DNA from 3 places in the Kineococcus anabasis genome. Region 1 is predicted to be linked to each of the others. Evidence: riboswitches for the same ligand, from Rfam matches in the RefSeq annotation. Region 1 holds a riboswitch; each other region holds the start of a gene.
What was found. Region 1 has a riboswitch for S-adenosylmethionine ahead of ACYQBY_RS10590 (GNAT family N-acetyltransferase). Riboswitches for the same ligand answer to the same signal wherever they lie in the genome.
Positions count from the first base shown of each region.

Region 2: another riboswitch for S-adenosylmethionine. It lies ahead of ACYQBY_RS03575 (cysteine dioxygenase); the one in region 1 lies ahead of ACYQBY_RS10590 (GNAT family N-acetyltransferase).
Region 3: another riboswitch for S-adenosylmethionine. It lies ahead of ACYQBY_RS04410 (methylenetetrahydrofolate reductase); the one in region 1 lies ahead of ACYQBY_RS10590 (GNAT family N-acetyltransferase).

Region 1 is NZ_BAAIHU010000006.1:385,216-391,106, forward strand. It holds gene ACYQBY_RS10575 (sensor histidine kinase) at 1-1,266, opposite strand, end outside; gene ACYQBY_RS10580 (hypothetical protein) at 1,474-1,797, shown strand; gene ACYQBY_RS10585 (GAF domain-containing protein) at 1,794-2,321, shown strand; gene ACYQBY_RS10590 (GNAT family N-acetyltransferase) at 2,306-2,953, opposite strand; SAM riboswitch class I at 2,961-3,055, opposite strand; gene ACYQBY_RS10595 (hybrid sensor histidine kinase/response regulator) at 3,191-5,891, opposite strand, start outside.
Region 2 is NZ_BAAIHU010000001.1:774,461-780,351, reverse strand. It holds gene ACYQBY_RS03590 (glycosyltransferase family 2 protein) at 9-1,475, shown strand; gene ACYQBY_RS03585 (sugar transferase) at 1,714-3,075, shown strand; gene ACYQBY_RS03580 (rhodanese-like domain-containing protein) at 3,139-3,594, opposite strand; gene ACYQBY_RS03575 (cysteine dioxygenase) at 3,591-4,166, opposite strand; SAM riboswitch class IV at 4,367-4,478, opposite strand; gene ACYQBY_RS03570 (DUF456 domain-containing protein) at 4,540-5,028, opposite strand; gene ACYQBY_RS03565 (DUF7455 domain-containing protein) at 5,074-5,301, opposite strand; gene ACYQBY_RS03560 (DNA gyrase/topoisomerase IV subunit B) at 5,492-5,891, shown strand, end outside.
Region 3 is NZ_BAAIHU010000002.1:188,673-194,563, reverse strand. It holds gene ACYQBY_RS04425 (VOC family protein) at 1-601, shown strand, start outside; gene ACYQBY_RS04420 (hypothetical protein) at 608-901, opposite strand; gene metE (5-methyltetrahydropteroyltriglutamate--homocysteine S-methyltransferase) at 1,022-3,352, opposite strand; gene ACYQBY_RS04410 (methylenetetrahydrofolate reductase) at 3,355-4,401, opposite strand; SAM riboswitch class I at 4,456-4,550, opposite strand; gene ACYQBY_RS04405 (DUF485 domain-containing protein) at 4,879-5,241, shown strand; gene ACYQBY_RS04400 (solute symporter family protein) at 5,241-5,891, shown strand, end outside.

The DNA.
Region 1 (5,891 bases):
GCCGTGCACGGACCCCTCGCGCAGGGCCCGGGTCAGCGGGACGTCCTCCTCCCGCAGCGGGGTACGCCCGTCGGGGCCGCGCAGGCCGTAGACCCCGGCGTGCTCGCGCGGGTCCAGGGAGGCGTCGGCGTCGAGCCCGTGCCAGGCGCGTGCCGTCCGGTTGAACTGCACCAGGCGCCCGTCGGCGCCGGCGACGACGATGCCGACGTCCACGGCGTCGGTGAGGGTCTCGGCCAGCTCGGAGCGGGCCTCGGCCTCGGCCATCGCGATCTCGGCGAGCGTGCGCTGCTCGTCGGCCTCGTCGGCGCGCGCCCGCACCTGGGCGACGAGGACGTCGCGCTCGTCGCGTCCCAGGGCCAGGGCGAGCCCCACGGCGGCGACGAGGCCGACGTAGGCCTGCACGACGAGGGCCCGGGTCGCGTCGTCGCCGATCGTGGCGAACGGGCCGTTCCCGGCGAGGGTGAACAGGACGGCCGCGATCCCGGTGAGCAGGCTGTGCACCGCGACGATCGTGGTGTCGAAGCGCACCGCCACCCAGATGGTGAGCACCAGCAGGGGGAAGGCGACCGGCAGGCCGTCGAGGAGGCCGAACAGCAGGCCGTAGGCGATCGCCGAGGCGGCGCCCACGGCGGCCAGCTCCACGAGCCGCCAGCCGGTCGGCCAGAGCACGGGCACCCGTGCCGCGCGGGTCCCGCGGCGCCGTGCCCGGCGGGCGGTGAGTACCGCGCCGACGCGGAAGCCGACCGCGGCGACGAGGACGACGGAGGCGGTGTTGCGGGTCATCCACACCGCGGCGGTCAGCCACGACCAGTGCCCGGTGAGGAGCCACACCGACGTCGGCCCGAGGGCGCAGCCGGCGGCGGTGCCGACGGTCGCCGCCGCCAGCAGGCGGGCGAGCTGCCCGCTGCCCGTCAGCGCCTCCCGGCCCCCCGCTCCCCAGGCCTGCGGGCACCAGCGCGCGAACAGCGCGCCGAACACCGTGACCTGCACGACGTTCGCGACGACGAAGCACGCCGCGAGGAGCCAGGACGAACCCGTCGCGACGTTGAGCAGGAGGGTGGCGGCCGCGAGCGCCGCGAGGTCGAACACCCGGGTCCCGGCCGCGCGCTGCGCGGCGAACCAGAGGGCCGCGACCCCCGCGGCGGGCCAGACGAGGCTGAGGCTGGTGCCGTCCATGACGGTCAGGCGCCCGAGGTACACCGCGACGCAGAACAGGACGGCGAAGGCGGCGCTGCGCGCCAGCGCGGCCGTGCGTTCGGTGCGCACCTCTCCCCCTCCGTCGGCCCGTCCGCCGGTGCGGGACGTCACCCGTCCCATCGGCACGCCCCGCGGTCCACCTGAACGGCACCGCCACCGCGGGACCCGGACGGCGGATCCCGCCGCGCGGGGGCGCGGGCCGGGCAGACTGTGGCCGAGCGGGCGCGGCGCGAGCCGCCGGGCCCGGGACCCGGCCCGGCAGGGAGGCACCGACCGATGGCGGCAGCGACGACGATCCCCGGGTACGGCCTGGCGGCGCCGACCCTGGCCGACGTGCGGGCCGCGGTGGCGCGGGCCGGCGGGGACGTGGACGGCACGTGGGCCGCGCTGTGCGCCACCGCGGGGGTGGACCCGGCCGCCGCCGAGGCCGGCCCGGACGGCGTCGCCGCCCTGGTGGCGGCCGTGCGCGCCCGCGGTGGTGTCCTCGGCGTCCTCGGGCGCTCGCTGTGGGTGCGGCTGGAGACCTACCGGGCCCTGGCGCGGACGGCGGGCACCGACGGGGCGCAGGACGCGGACCGGGCGGGGGGTGCGGACCGGTGAGCACCGACCGCGCCGCCGACCCCGTCCGGGACCTCGACCGCATCGCGGAGATCTCCGAGCTGGACCTGTTCTCCGACACCGCGAAGGAAGAGCTGGACGACTTCGCCCGCCGCGCGGCCGAGCGCTTCGGCCTCCCCGTGGGGCTGGTGACCGTGGTGCTGTACGACGCGCAGTTCCTCGCGGGCAGCCACGGCGTCGACGGCTGGCTCGCCGAGGTCGGCGGCACCCCCGTGGAGTGGTCGTTCTGCGCGACGTCGGTGCGCACCCGCGAGCCGTACGTCGTGCCCGACACCACCGCCGACCCGGCGCAGTCGGGCAACCCGCTGGTCACCGTCGACGGGTTCCGCAGCTACGCCGGCGCTCCGCTGGTCACCTCGCGCGGGCACGTGCTGGGCAACTACTGCGTGCTGGGCACCGAGGCCCGGGAGTTCTCCGCGGCGGAACTGGCCGAGCTGCGGGCGATGGCCGACGAGGTCGTCGCCCGGATCGAGGCGACGCGCGGGGGCGCTCAGGCGGCGGGCTGAACCCGCCGCGGCAGCGGCAGCAGGTCCCCCCGCACGTCCGTCCGCTCCCCGGGCGCGGCGCGGCGGAGCACCTTGCGGAACGCCACCACCGGGTCGAGCCCCGGCCCGGGCAGGAGCTCCTCCCCGCGCACGTACCCGGCGGACGCGTACAGCGCCTGCGCGGCGTGCTGGCGCGCGCCTGTCGTGAGGTGCAGCTCCGCGTACCCGGCGGCCGCCGCGCGCCGCTCCAGCTCCGCGACCACGAGGCGGCCCAGACCGAGCCGGCGGGCGGAGGGAGCCGTCCAGATGCGCTTGAGCTCCGCGACGGCACGGCCCCTGCCGGGCGCCCCGGCCTGCGGCGCGCGCCGGTACGCACCGCCCGCGACGACCTCCCCGCCGGCCAGCAGGACCAGCAGGCAGCCGCGCGGGGCGTCGAGCTCCTCCGCCGGCACCGAGGCCAGCTCCGCGTCCACCGCCTCCGCGGGGTGGCCCAGGAGGTCGCGGTACTCGTGGGCGAGGCCCTCCAGCAGGGGCCGGGCGAGCTCGTCGCCGAGGCGCACCCGCACCGCCCGCAGCCCGGGCAGGAGGGCGGCGGGCGCTGCGTGCGGGACGGCCGCGGGCGCGGCGGGGCGTGCGACGACGGTCGGGGCCATGCTCGTTCCTCCATCGGTCCCGGCGGTAGCACCCGCGCCCGCGCGTGCGGGGGGTTGCTGCGGCGTCGTCGAGCCAGGTCTCTCGGCCGCTCTGGATGGGTGGGGCACCACCGGGCCCGTGCGGGGCGGCGGTGGCCGGGTCACGCTACGACGCGGCCCCCGCCGGTGTCGAACGCGACCCCGTCCGCATCCCGCACCGGCGGAGCCGTGCCGGACGCGGACGGGGGCGCGCGGACGTCACCAGTCGGCGCCCGCCCCGACGGTCTCGGCGGGGGCGCCCGCGCCGAACTCCTCCGCCAGCGCGGTGAGGACGCGGCACGCCTCGTCCAGCGCGTCGAGCAGGTCGCGGGGCAGGACCGCGGGGTCCGGCAGGTCCCCCGCCCGGCCCCGCGCCTCCAGCTGCGCGCACAGGGCGGACAGGTGCCCGGCGCCCAGGTTCCCCGCCGAGCCCTTCAGGGCGTGGGCGAGCTTGGTGGCCCGCTCCGCGTCCCCCGCCGCCAGGGCCTGCCCGAGGTCCGCGACCGTCTCCGGGGCGCGGCCGACGAAGGAGGACAGCAGCTGCGCGAACAGCGCGCGGTCCTCCGGGGTGGCGACCCCGCCGAGCTCCTCGACGCGGGCGCGGACCTCGGCCTCCAGCAGCGCCTCCGACTCCGGGCGCGCGCCCGTCCCCGGCTGCGGCCCGGCCGGCGCGGGCGCCGGCGCGGGGCCGGACGCCGGCGCGGGGCCGGACGCCGGCGCGGGGCCGGACGCCGGCGCCGGGGTGCGCCCCGGGCGCAGGGTGTCCAGCACGCTCTCCAGGTCGCGCGAGCGCACCGGCTTGCTCAGGTAGTGGTCCATGCCCGCCCGGGTGCAGGCGTTGCGGTCCTCCATCAGGACGCTGGCCGTGAGCGCGACGATGCGGGGCTGGCGCTGCTGCGGGATCTGCGCCCGGATGGCGCGGGTCGCCTCCAGGCCGTCCATCTCCGGCATGTGCAGGTCCATCAGGACCACGTCGTAGTCCTTGCGCCCCATGGCCTCCACCGCCTCGCGGCCGTTGTCGACCGTGTCGACGGCGTGGCCGAGCTTGGCGAGCATGAGCTGCGCGACCTTCTGGTTGACGAGGTTGTCCTCCGCCAGCAGGACCCGCAGCGGCTCCTCCTCCGCGTCCCCCGCGGCCGGCACCGGCGCGGCACCTGCGGGCCGCGGGGCCAGCAGCTCCAGGAGCCGCTCGCGCAGGACACCGCCGCGGGCGGGCTTGGTCAGCACGGCGTCGAACAGCCGCGCACGCTCGCCCTCCGGGCGCCAGTGGACGCTCGTGAGCAGGACCAGCGGCAGCTCGCGGCCGGCGGGCAGCTCCCGCAGCGCGCAGGCGAGCTGCTCGCCGTTGGTGCCCGGCATCTGCATGTCCAGCAGCGCCACGTCGTACGAGGCACCGCCGGCGAGGAGGGCCAGGGCCTCCGCCGCGGAGCTGACGTCCGTGCACTCCACGCCCCAGCTCTGCAGCTGCAGCGTGAGCACCCGCCGGTTCGTGGCGTTGTCGTCGACGACGAGGGCGGTGCGGCCGGTGAGGGCGGCGCCCGCACCGGGACCCTGCGGCGCCGGGGCGCCGTGGGACTCGGGCAGCACGACGGTGAGGGTGAAGGTGGAGCCCACGCCGGGCAGGCTGTCGACGGTCAGGTCGCCGCCCATCGCGTGCGCGAGCCGGCGGCTGATCGCCAGGCCGAGGCCCGTGCCGCCGTAGATGCGCGTCGTGGAGGAGTCCACCTGGCTGAAGGACCGGAACAGCCTGTCCATGCGGTCGGCGGGGATCCCGATACCGGTGTCGCGCACCGCGACACGCAGGCGAACGGGCCCGCCGCCCGGGGCGGCGAGGCGCTCGCCGGTCACCGTCACGGCAACCTCGCCGTGCTCGGTGAACTTCACCGCGTTGCTCACCAGGTTCACCAGGACCTGCCGCAGCCTGCCGGCGTCGCCCTGGAGCATCTCGGGGGTGGAGTCGTCGACGTGCCCGATGAGCTCCAGGCCCTTGACGGCCGCGGAGTGCCCGAGCAGCGCCAGGGTGCTCTCGACGCAGGTGCGCACGGAGAACGGCTCGCGGTCGAGCTCCAGCTCACCCGCCTCGATCTTGGAGAAGTCGAGGATGTCGTTGATGATGCCGAGCAGGGCGTCGCCGGAGTCGCGGACCGTCTCGGCCAGCTCGCGCTGGTCGGGGCGCAGCTCCGTCTCCAGCAGCAGGTCGGTCATCCCGATGACGGCGTTCATGGGCGTGCGGATCTCGTGGCTCATCGTCGCGAGGAACGCCGACTTCGCCGACGCGGCGGCGAGCGCCTCGTCGCGCGCGGCGGTGAGCACCGCGACGGAGTCGTTCACGGCGGCGGCCATCTGGGCGATCTCGCGGGGCCCGGATACCTCCGCCGGCTGGGTGAGCCTGCCCGTGGCGAGGCGCTGCGCGGCGGCGGTGACGCGGGCGACGGGCCGCACGACCGAGCGGGTGACCCACCAGGCGCCGAGGGCGGCCAGCAGCACGCTGGCGGCCATCCCGCCGAGGATGAGCCGGCGGGAGGTGTCCGCACCGGCGGCGCTCTCGGCCTGCCGCGTGGCCAGCTCGGCGCGCTCCTGCTCCTCCAGGCGCGTGAGGATGGCCTCGACGCGGCGCATGGCGGTGCGCCCGCGGTCGGTGGCCACGACCTCGCGAGCGGCCTCGAACCCCTCGGTGCGCCGCAGCTCGATGGTCTCGGCGAGCTCGTCGGTGAGCTCGCGCACGTGGGTGCGCAGCTCGGAGTGCACGGCGGCGGAGTCCGCGTGGTCCTCGGTCATCCACCCCAGGACGGTGAGGTTGCCCTCGATCTCGTCGATGGTGCGCCGGTACGGCTCGAGGTAGTACTCGGTACCGGTGACGAGGTAGCCGCGCTGCCCGCGCTGGGCGTCCTTGAGCAGTCGCTCCAGCTCCTCGATGCGG
Region 2 (5,891 bases), on a different contig from region 1:
GTTCGTGGGTGCTGCGGATCGTCACGTCGACGCCGCGCATCTCGGCCGACTGCGTCGATGGAACTGGTGTAGCGCAAATCGTGAGGGAGCTGCGTCGCATCGATCCCGACGTGGTCCTGATCAACGGCGAGGTGATTGCCCGGAAGGCTCTGACCGCCACGTGGCTCAGCGGCCACCGCGCAGCACTGGTGTCTCACGGAACCGATCCGTCCGCCGACGGCTCGTCGCCGCGCGCCACGGGAGCCGTGACACCCGTGGCAGCAGAGGGCAAAGCTGCGGAGGCGGTGCTCCCACCGCCCCCGCAGCTCATGGATGATCCGGACGTCGGGTCGGCAGGCGTGCACGAGGCGGCGCGTCGCCTGACCGGCGTCATCGCCGCTCTGTGCGGTCGGCCGGGCGCCGGTATCCCGCTCGACGAGACGCCCCAGGTGAGCGTTGTCGTCCCCGTGTGGTGTGAGGGAGACCTCGTCGACGATCTCGTCGACTCGCTCGTGCCCCAGCTGCTCCCGGGTGACGAGCTCGTACTGGTGGATGACGGCAGTCCTGACGACACCGGTGCACGGGTGGAGCAGGCCGCCCGCGCCAATCCGCAAGTTCGGGCGGTCGTCTTGCAGCGGAACGCAGGCGCGGGCGCGGCCCGCAACGCGGGCATCACCGCGGCCAGTCATGACCACCTCGTCTTCACCGACGCCGGCTGCCACTGGGGACGAGGGTGGCTCGATGCGATGCGCAGGCCCTTCGCCGAAGCACCCGCTCCCGGACTTGTCGCGGGCGCCTATGAGGTGAGCAAGCGTGGGGTGCTAGAGGCAGCCTCAGCGCTCGGCTGCTATCCCGACGTGTGCGAAGTGCGCAGGGCAGGGCCGGTGTCCCGGGCCTGGGGGCGGGTGTTCGGGCGGCGGTTCGATCCCACCCGGCCGGCGGGACGCGCCATGGCCACGACGCGTCAGGCCATCGAGGCGGCCGGTGGCTGGCCGGAGGACATCCGTGCCCACGAGGATCTAGACCTCGCTCAGGCCATCGCGCAACGTGGTGTGCCATGCGTGCTCACCACGGACGCCGAGCTGAAGTGGGACCAGGCGGGGATCCGTGGAACATGGCGCATGTACGTGCGCTACGGCCGCGGTGATGCTGAGGCGAGCGACCGGCAGGCATTGATGCGCAACGGAGTGCGGGTGCTGGCGTACTTCGCCGGGCCGGTTCTCCTGGTGCGCGGTGGTGTGGTCTTGCGTTCGGCCGTTCTCTGCGGGGCTCTCGCCTACTTCTCCGTACCCATGTTCAAGGCGAGGGGTGCCGAGAGGCCGTTGGCCACCTCGCTCCTCGTGCCCGTCCCCATCGTGGCGAAGGATCTGGCCAAGACGTGGGGAGCCCTGCAGGTCGTCTCGCGAGGGGTCCTGGAACATCGTTCTCGTCGTCGTCGTGCATCCGGAACGAACTTTGGGGAGGCGTTCGGTGTACCGGGCGCATGCTGCCCGTGACAGTTCGATCGGGCCAGTTCTCTGACTGGCCGGAGACTCAGCCTCCTCTAGGCTCGGGTCGTCGTCGAGCCGCTGGCCATCGCCACCCTGTAGTCCTGCATGGGGTGTCCCGGTATCCGCGACGGAAAGCGCCGGAAGATTTGGGAGCCGCATGGTCACCTCTGAGCTGACGACGTCAGGCACCGATCTGCGCCTCGACCACCAAGGTCCCGGCGGCCGGATCGTGCTCCAGCCGCGCATGTTCGACTCACGTCGACTGCGACCACGACTGATGCGACTACCGGCTGGCCCCTATCTCGTCGCAGGGGATGTGGCGGTCTTCCTCGCCTCCCTCGCTGCGCTCCGAGAACTCCACCCCATCCAGTTTGTAGCGCTCAGTGTTCTCATCGTCACGTTTGCAGTATGTGGTTTGTACCGTTCCCGATTGTCACTGTCGCTCCTCGATGACTTTCCGTACATCCTGGGTGGCGGAATCGTCACCTTGGCCACGGAGTTGGCGCTCAGCGTCGTCGCCCCGGGCATGCGGCCCCTCCACGAGGTCATCGGCCACGTCGGTCTCCTCGTCGTCGGCATCCTGATGATCCGCGCCCTCGCGTACCACACGGTCCGCCGGGCCCGCTGTCAGGGCAAGGTGCGGCACGCGGCCCTCGTGCTCGGTGCGGGCCAGGTGGGCATGCGCCTCACCCGCACTCTGCGGGAACACCGGTACTACGGCATCGATCCCGTGGGTTTCGTGGACTCGCGCCCCCGGGTCGATGATCCCTCCGAGCTCCCCGCGCCCCTGCTCGGCCGTCACGATGAGCTCGCCGAGCTCATCGAGGACTTCGACATCCGCGTCGTGATCGTCGCGTTCGGCAACCTGCGCGAGTCCGACCTCGTCGACATCCTGCGCACGTGTGACCGCCTCGACTGCGAGATCTTCATCGTGCCGCGCCTGTTCGAGGTGCACTCCGTGACCCGCGACGTGGACCAGGTGTGGGGCATCCCGCTGCTGCGCGTCCGCCGGGCCGCGTTCCGCACGTTCTCGTGGAAGATCAAGCGCCTCGTCGACATCGTCCTGTCGGCAGCTGCACTTCTCGCCCTGTCCCCGGTCATGGCGGCGGTCGCTGTCGCCGTCCGGTGGGAGGGCGGACCGGGCATCATCTTCCGCCAGCAACGCGTCGGCCTGGACGGCAAGCCCTTCGACGTCATGAAGTTTCGCTCTCTGAAGCCGGTCGACGACTCCGAGTCACAGACCAACTGGAACATCAAGCACGACGACCGTCTCGGGCCGGTCGGGAAGTTCATCCGCAAGTCGTCCCTGGACGAGCTGCCCCAGCTGGTCAACATCCTCCGGGGCGACATGAGCCTCGTGGGCCCGCGGCCGGAGCGCCCGCACTTCGTCGACCAGTTCACCCGCAGCGTGCCCCGGTACATGGCGCGCCACCGGGTCCCCGCCGGTCTGACCGGCTGGGCCGCCGTGCACGGACTGCGGGGGGACACCTCCATCGAGGACCGCGCCCGCTTCGACAACTACTACATCGAGAACTGGTCGCTCTGGGGTGACGTCAAGATCATGATTCGGACCGTGAGTCAGGTCGTCGGCGCCCGGGGCGGCTGACCTCCGCCTGCACGAGGGCCCTCCCGCCGTCAGGTGGGAGGGCCTTCGTGCGTCCGGCCGGGCTCACACGAGCCGCGGCTCCCCGTCCGGGACGACCTCGCCGGCCGGTGTCCCACCCCGCACGACCGGCAGGCCCGCCGCCCGCCACGCCCCGAGGCCGCCCGCGACGTCGGTGGCCCGGTGGACGCCGAGGTCCTGCAGGCACGCCGCGGCGAGGCTGGAGGTGTACCCCTCCTGGCACAGCACGACCACGTGCAGGTCGTGGTCGGCCTGCGGGATGCACGCTCCCGAGGTCGGGTCCAGCCGCCACTCCAGCACGTTGCGCTCCAGGACCAGGGACCCGGGCACCTCGCCCTCGGCCAGGCGCTGGGCCATCGGCCGGATGTCCACGAGGACGGCGCCGCCGGCGTGTGCGGCGTGCGCCTCGGCGGGGGTGAGGCGCCGCAGCCGCGCCCTGGCCCCGGCGAGGACGTCGGCGATGCCGCGCACGGGCCGGCGGAGCGGCACGGCCGCGCTCACGCCTCCACCTCGGGCTCGGCGGTGGTGACGGTGCGCACGCGCTCCAGGCGCCCGTCCACGACGGCGTAGAAGGACATGCGCTCCAGTCTGGGGGCGTAGGCGTGGATGCTCACCGCGGGCTCGTCGTGGTCGTTGCGCACGTCGTGCACGACGTCCGGCTCGACGGTGCGCAGCGCCCCGCCGGGCACGGCCCGCAGCGCGGTGGAGGTGAGGGCGCCGCCCGTGTCCGGCCGGACCTCGGTGAGGGTGCCCTCCACGACGGTGAACGCGGCGGCGGACCCGCCGTGGTCGTGCAGGTCGGTGCCCTGGGTGCGGGTCCAGGTCAGGAGCCAGACGTCGATGCCGGCGGGGGCGTCGAGGCGGGTCCAGTACCGCTCGTGGGTGTCGAAGCGCACGGCGGGACGCCACAGCGCGGGGCGGGCGGCGATCCCGCGCACGAGGGCGGCGAGGACGTCGGTCGCGCTGCCGCGGCGGGCGGCGGGGATCGTCGCCGGCGGGCCGGCAGGGGTGGTCGCCGGGTGGCCGGCGGGGGTGGTCGCGGGCAGGCCGGTGGGCAGGGTGGGGCGGGTCACGGGGTCCTCCGGGAGCCGCGGGCGCGACGGCGCGCGGCGGGGTGGTCGGCTGCTGGGCTCGGGTCAGGACCGAGCGGGACAGCCGGCGCTGGAGGTGCGCATCAGGTCGACGTGGCGGCGGACCCGCAGCAGCGGGCCGGCGGGCGTGGCCGGGGGAGGGGTCACCGTGGGCTCCTGTCGCCGGGAGGACCCGGGGCCCGGGTCCGCGCTTGCCCCGGGGGTCGCCCGGGGCCCGGTCATCACCCGGGGCACCCCGCCGCGGAGGAGGGTTGCCGGCCAGCGAGCCGGGGCTTGGCGCTGGCGCTCATGACCTGCCCGCAGCTTAGGAGGCGGACGACGTGTGCTGTCAACCGCCGCGGCGCGCGCCGCCGGCTCAGGAGCGCAGCGCGAGGGCCGCCACGGCCCAGCCGGCGACGGCCACCACGCCGGCGCCCATCTCGATGGCCATGCTCACCCCGGCCGCCTTCAGGGCCTGCACCGTCGAGCGCCAGGCCTGCGCCCCGCCGCCGCGCAGGCGGGCGGACTCGGCCAGGTAGATCCCGAGGACGAACCCGAGGGGGAGCCCCACGACCGGTACGGCGAAGAACCCGACCACCCCGAGGAGGGCGCCGGCGGCGAGGGTGCGGTTGGGGATGCCGAGCTGCTGCAGGCGGCGGCCGGGCAGGAGGTACTTGCCGATCTGCCCGAGGCTGATGACGACGACCACCCCCAGCAGGACCCACCAGGCGACACCGCCGGTGAACCACGCCCAGACGGCCGCGGCGCCCACGACGAGCACCGCACCGGGCAGCACGGGCAGGACGGTCCCGGCGAGGCCCACGGCCATCGCCAGGGCGACGAGCAGGAGCCCGGCGTCACCCACGGGTCAGGGGGTGCTGCCGGGCTCCGGTCGGGGCTGCGGTCAAGGTCAGCGCTCGTCGTCGGGAGCGACGTGCGGGGTGGTGGTGAGGCGGCCGGTCTCGTCCTGGATCTCGGCGGCGACGCCCTGGAGCGCCTGGCGGTGCTCGCGCCCGTGGTGGGCGCAGAAGAGCAGCTCTCCGCCGGACCCGAGCAGGACACGCACGTAGGCCTGAGCACCGCAGCGGTCGCAGCGGTCGGCGACGGTCAGCGGGTCGTTGGCAAGAGCTGTGGTCACGGGGCTCCTTCCGGAGGGCTGGTCAGCGCGGGGGCCCGTGGCCGGACACCCGCCGGAGGCAGCAGCTGCTGTCCCCTACTGTGCTGCAACATCCAACCACCCCCGCTGGTTCCCGCACGGGAGAGTCGCCCGTTCGCCAGGAGCGATCAGCCTCCCGGCGCGTGTCGGGCCGGTCGCCTAACCTGACCGGGTGAGCTCAGACCCGTCCCCCGCCGCACCCGGCTCCCGGGGCCGCCGCCCCGCGAAGGAGCCGGAGGGCTACACCGCGGCGCACCTGCTCGTCCTGGAGGGGCTGGAGGCCGTCCGCAAGCGCCCCGGCATGTACATCGGCTCCACCGACTCCCGCGGCCTCATGCACTGCGTGTGGGAGATCATCGACAACTCCGTGGACGAGGCCCTCGGTGGGCACTGCTCGAGGATCGTGGTGGTGCTGCACGCGGACACCTCCGTGGAGGTGCGCGACGACGGCCGCGGCATCCCCGTCGACGTGGAGCCCCGCACGGGCCTGTCGGGCGTGGAGGTCGTCTTCACCCACCTGCACGCGGGCGGGAAGTTCGGGGGCGGGTCGTACTCGGCCTCCGGGGGCCTGC
Region 3 (5,891 bases), on a different contig from region 1:
GCCGCTGGTGTTCGTGCCCGTGCGGGACGACAGGCGGGGCCCGAACCGCGTCCACCTCGACCTCGACTCCGACTCCCCCGCGATGCAGCGGGAGACGGTGGCGATGCTGCTGCACGCCGGGGCCACGCGGGCGGACGTCGGTCAGGGCCGCACACCGTGGGAGGTGCTGGCCGACCCCGAGGGCAACGAGTTCTGCGTGCTGGAGCCGCGACCGCAGTACGAGGGCACGGGCGCGGTCGCCGCGATCGTCGTGCAGGCCCTCGACCCGCGCCGCCTCGGCCGCTTCTGGGCGCAGGCGAGCGGGTGGGACCTCGTGCGCTCCTCCGCGGAACTGGCGTCCCTGCGCGCCGGGGGCGGCGGCCCGTGGCTGGAGTTCGTGCGGACCACCACCCCGCACACCACCAAGAACCGCCTGCACCTCGACGTCGTGCCGCACGCCACGGCCCCCGCCCGGCGCGGCGGCGCCCAGCACGCGGTGGTGACGGCGCTGCGGGAGTCCGGCGCCCGCCCCGCCGACGTCGGGCAGGGCAGGCGCCCGTGGGTGGTGCTGGCCGACCCGGAGGGCAACGAGTTCTGCGTGCTGTCCGAGCCCCGGCGCTGAACGCCCTCAGACCGGCGCGGAGCCGCCGGCGTCCACCCAGTCGTCGAGGGCGCGCAGCACCGCGGTCACGACCGGCCCGCTCAGCGGGTGCCCGGCCAGCGCCCCGGACGGGTCCTCACCCCGGCGGCGTGCGGACCAGGCCAGCTGTGCGGCACCCGCCAGCTCCACGCGGTCCGGGGCGCCCTGCCCCAGCCGCTCGCACACGATGCCCGCCACCCAGTCGGCGTCGAACACCCCCGCCGGCGGGGCGAACACGCGCTCGCCCTCCACGTACCGCCCGCTGCCCCCGACGTGTGCCACCCGCCCGACGGTACGGCCGGCCGGCCCCGCCCGCACCGCCGGTCGCGTGACCGCTCCCCCACGCACGACGCCCCGGCCGCGGGATCCGCGGCCGGGGCGTCGTGCGTGCAGGCGGATGCGTCAGGAGGCGCTGTCCGCCAGGTCCGCGCGCACGGCGCGGGTCGCGGTGAGCAGGTTGCGCAGCGACGCCTCGGTCTCGGCGTAGCCACGGGTCTTCAGGCCGCAGTCCGGGTTCACCCACAGGTGGCGCGGGGAGATGGACGCCGCCGCGAGGCGGAGCAGCTCCTCGATCTCCTCGGCGCCGGGAACGCGCGGGGAGTGGATGTCGTACACGCCCGGGCCGATGCCGCGGGAGAAACCGGCCGCGGCGATGTCCGGGACGACCTCCATCCGCGAGCGGGCGGCCTCGATGCTCGTGACGTCGGCATCGAGGCCGTCGATCGCCCCGATGACCTCGCCGAACTCCGAGTAGCACAGGTGGGTGTGGATCTGCGTGGCGTCCGCCGCGCCCGCCGTGGCCAGGCGGAAGGACTCCACCGACCAGTCGAGGTACGACTTCTGCTCCTCCGCCTTGAGCGGCAGCAGCTCCCGCAGCGCCGGCTCGTCGACCTGGATGATGCCGATCCCGGCGGCCTCCAGGTCGGCGATCTCGTCGCGCAGCGCGAGGGCCACCTGCCGGGCGGTGTCGCCCAGGGGCTGGTCGTCGCGGACGAAGGACCAGGCGAGGATCGTGACCGGGCCGGTGAGCATGCCCTTGACGGGCTTGGTGGTGCGGGAGGCCGCGTACGCCGCCCACTCCACGGTCATCGCGGCGGGGCGCGCCACGTCGCCCCACAGGATCGGCGGGCGCACGCAGCGCGAGCCGTAGGACTGCACCCAGCCGTTCTGCGTCACCGCGAAACCGTCGAGCAGCTCCGCGAAGTACTGCACCATGTCGTTGCGCTCGGGCTCGCCGTGCACGAGGACGTCGAAGCCGAGCTCCTCCTGCAGCGCCACGACGCGGTCGATCTCCGCGCGCATCGCCGCGGTGTAGTCGGCGTCGGACAGCTCGCCCTTGGCCCACGCCGCGCGCGCCCGGCGGATGTCGCCGGTCTGCGGGAACGAGCCGATGGTGGTCGTCGGCAGCGGCGGCAGGCCGAGCACGGCGTCCTGCGCGGCGCGCCGGGCGTCGTACTCGCTGCGGCGCGCGTCGGCCGGGGTCAGGCCCGCGAGGCGCTCGCGGACCTCCGGGCGCACGACGCCCGGGGCCTGCACGCGCTCGCGGCGGGCCTGCGCGGAGGCCTCCAGCACGTCGGCGACGCCCGCGCGGTCCTCCAGCGCGGCGGCCAGGGTCACGACCTCGGCGACCTTCTGGTCCGCGAAGGCCAGCCAGCCGCGCAGCTCCGCCGGCAGCTGCGGCTCGTCCTCCACGTCGTGGGGGACGTGGAGCAGGGAGGTGGAGGTGCCGGCGGCCACCGAGGCGGCCAGCGGGCGCAGCCGCTCCAGCTTCTCCAGGGCGGCGGCGAGGTCGGCGCGCCAGATGTTGTGCCCGTCGATGACGCCGCCGAGGACGGCCTTGGTCTCCAGGCCGGGGACCGGGCCGGCGGGCACGGAGCCCTTGACGAGGTCGAGGGCCAGGGCCTCGACGTCGGTGGCGGCCAGGGTCGGGAGGAGGTCGCCGAGGTCGCCGTAGGGGGCGGCCACCAGCAGGGAGGGACGCCCCTCGACGGCGGTGAGCGCGGCGTACGCCTCGCGCACCGCGGCGTGCACGGCGTCGGCGTCCGCGGTCAGGGTGTCCGAGACGAGCGCGGGCTCCTCGAGCTGCACCCAGGTGGCCCCGGCGGCGGCGAAGGCGCGCAGCACCTCCGCGTAGACGGGCACCAGGTCCGCCAGGCGTCCCAGCGGGGAGAAGCCCTCCGGGCTGCCCTCGGCGGGCTTGCTGAGCAGCAGGAACGTCACCGGCCCGACGAGCACCGGGCGGGTGAGGAAGCCGTCCTCCAGGGCCTCGGCGAACTCGCGCACCTTGCGGTCGTCGGCGAAGCGGAACGCGGTGTCCGGCCCGATCTCGGGGACGAGGTAGTGGTAGTTGGTGTCGAACCACTTGGTCATCTCCAGCGGCGCGTCCTCACCGCGGCCGCGGGCGATCGTGGAGTAGCCCACGAGGTCGACCGAGCCGTCGGCGCCGACGACGTCCGCGAAGCGCGGGGGCACGGCCCCCACGGTGACGGCCGCGTCGAGGACGTGGTCGTAGTGCGAGGCCGCCGACGGGATGGAGGCGTCGTGGGCGGCCAGGCCCAGGGTCTTGAGGCGGCGGCGGGTGCGGGCGCGCAGCGCGGCCGCGGCGGCCTCCGTCTCCTCCAGACCGGCGCGGCCGGCCCACAGGGCCTCCAGCGCCTTCTTCAGCTCGCGGCGCGGCCCGATCCGCGGGTAGCCGAGGATCGTGGTGGGCAGACGGGTGGCGTCGTGCGTCATGGTCATCCCCTCCCGTCCGGCCTGGCGCTCGCCAGGTCGGACGCGGTGTCCTGCTGCGCCGGGCGCAGCGTGTCGTGGTGAGGAGCCGTGACCCACGGCCCGCTGGCCAGGTCGGGAGCCGTCGGGGCCCCGCCGTCGAGGTGTACGCCCTCGAGCAGGTCAAGTGCGGCGTGGTGCTTGTTGAACGTGTACACGTGCAGGCCGGGCGCCCCCGCGTCGAGGACGCGCCGCACCAGCTCGACGCTGGCCCGGATCCCCTCGGCGTGGACGGCGGCGCGGCCCCCGGCGGCCGCCTGCTCCAGCCGCGCCAGCAGCGCGCGCGGCACGGGCACCCCCGTCAGCTGCTGCAGGCGCAGCAGCCGGGCGGGGTCGGTCATCGGGATGACGCCCGGCACCAGGGGGATGGTGACCCCGGCGGCGCGCGCCCGCTCCACGAGGCGGGTGTAGTCGTCCGCCTCGTAGAACACCTGGGTGATCGCGAAGTCGGCGCCCGCACGCTGCTTGGCGAGCAGCACGTCGACGTCGCAGGCGTCGGAGCCGGCCTGCCGGGCCGCGGGGAACGCCGCGACCGCCACGCTCAGCGGCTCCTCGTCGACCGGCGCCAGGACCCCGCGGCGGGCGCGGTGGCAGCGGTCGACGACCTGCAGCAGCTCGACGAGGTCGCAGGCGCGGGCGAGGCCGTCCGGGTGCGGGCACCAGTCCGGCTCCCCCGCCGGGGGGTCCCCGCGCACCGCGAGGAAGCTGCGCACGCCGACGTCGAGGTAGCGGGTGACGGTCTCGATGACCTCGGCGCGGGAGGCCCCCACGCACGTCAGGTGCGCCACCACGGGCACCGGGGTGGCGGAGAGGATGTGGGCCACGAGGTCGCGGCTGGTCTCGCGGGTGGAACCGGAGGCGCCGTAGGTCACGGAGAAGAAGTCCGCGCCCGCACCGGCCAGGACGTCGACCGTCTCCAGCACGGACTCCCGCGAGGCCGGCGTGCGCGGCGGGAAGAGCTCGAAGGACACCGTGGGGCGGGACCCAGGGGCCAGCAGGCGCGCGATGCTCACGTGAGGGCTCCCGGACAGGGCGCGGTGACGGTGGGGCGGGTACAGCGCATCTCAACTCCATCGCACCTGGCGGTAGCACCCTGCACCCGATGTCCGGGGGGTTGCTGCGGCGTCGACGAGCCAGGACTCTCGGCCGCTCTGGATGGTGCCCGCAGAGTAGCCGCCGCCGCGGAGGTCGTCCAAATCCGTCCCCCGCCCGGCGCAGCGCCGGGGGTTCTCCCCCGCGTTCCCGCCCGTCCACCGCCTAGCCTGGTGGGACGGCGAGGGTGCCGTCAGCACCGCGCGACACGCCACGCCGCAACTTTCCGGAAGCGGCGTGCGGCGGGGATCGCGTGGCTAGGGTGTGCCAGCCACAGAACCGCGACCGCGGCACCACGCGGCCGGCGAGCGGACGAGGAGGTCTGCATGAGTACGTACGGCAGCACGCCGGCGACCGGGGAACCGGACCCGCACGGCAGCAGGGCTGCGACCGGTGCCCTGCACGGGGACGCACCGGCAACCGGGGGCCGCACCCCCTACCAGAACGTTCAGGACAGCCCGGAGTTCGCCGCGCTGCGCAGCCGCTTCCGGCGTTTCGTCTTCCCCGCCGCGGCGTTCTTCCTCGTCTGGTACTTCACCTACGTGCTCCTGGCCGCCTACGCGCCGGGCTTCATGGGGACCAAGGTGCTGGGGAACATCACGATCGGCCTGCTGTTCGGGCTCGGGCAGTTCGTCACGACCTTCGCGATCACCACCGCCTACGTGCGCTGGGCCAACAAGGACTTCGACCCGCACGCGACGAGCCTGCGCGAGCGCATCGAGGGGCCGGACGCTCCCGGCCACCAGGCAGGAGGACACTGATGCTCACCGCCCTCGCGACGGCCGCCGCACCCACCACGGACATCGGCAACCCGGTCGTCAACATCGCCATCTTCGGCGTCTTCGTCGCGGTGACGATGGCCATCGTCATCAAGGCCAGCCGCAACAATCGCAGCGCCGCCGACTTCTACGCCGGCGGCCGCTCCTTCACCGGCGGCCAGAACGGCACCGCCATCGCCGGTGACTACCTCTCGGCCGCCAGCTTCCTCGGCATCGCCGGGGCCATCGCCATCTACGGCTACGACGGCTTCCTGTACTCCATCGGCTTCCTGGTGGCCTGGCTGGTCGCGCTCCTGCTCGTCGCGGAGCTGCTGCGCAACACGGGCCGCTTCACGATGGCGGACGTGCTGAGCTTCCGCCTGCAGGAGCGCCCGGTGCGCATGGCGGCGGCGTGCTCCACGCTCATCGTCTGCTTCTTCTACCTGCTGGCGCAGATGGCCGGCGCGGGCGGCCTCGTCGCCCTGCTGCTGGGCATCACCAGCACCGCCGGGCAGAACGTCGTCATCACCGTCGTCGGCGCGCTGATGATCGCCTACGTGCTCATCGGCGGCATGAAGGGCACCACCTGGGTCCAGATCATCAAGGCGATCCTGCTCGTCGTGGGCGCCGGCGTGATGACGATCTGGGTGCTC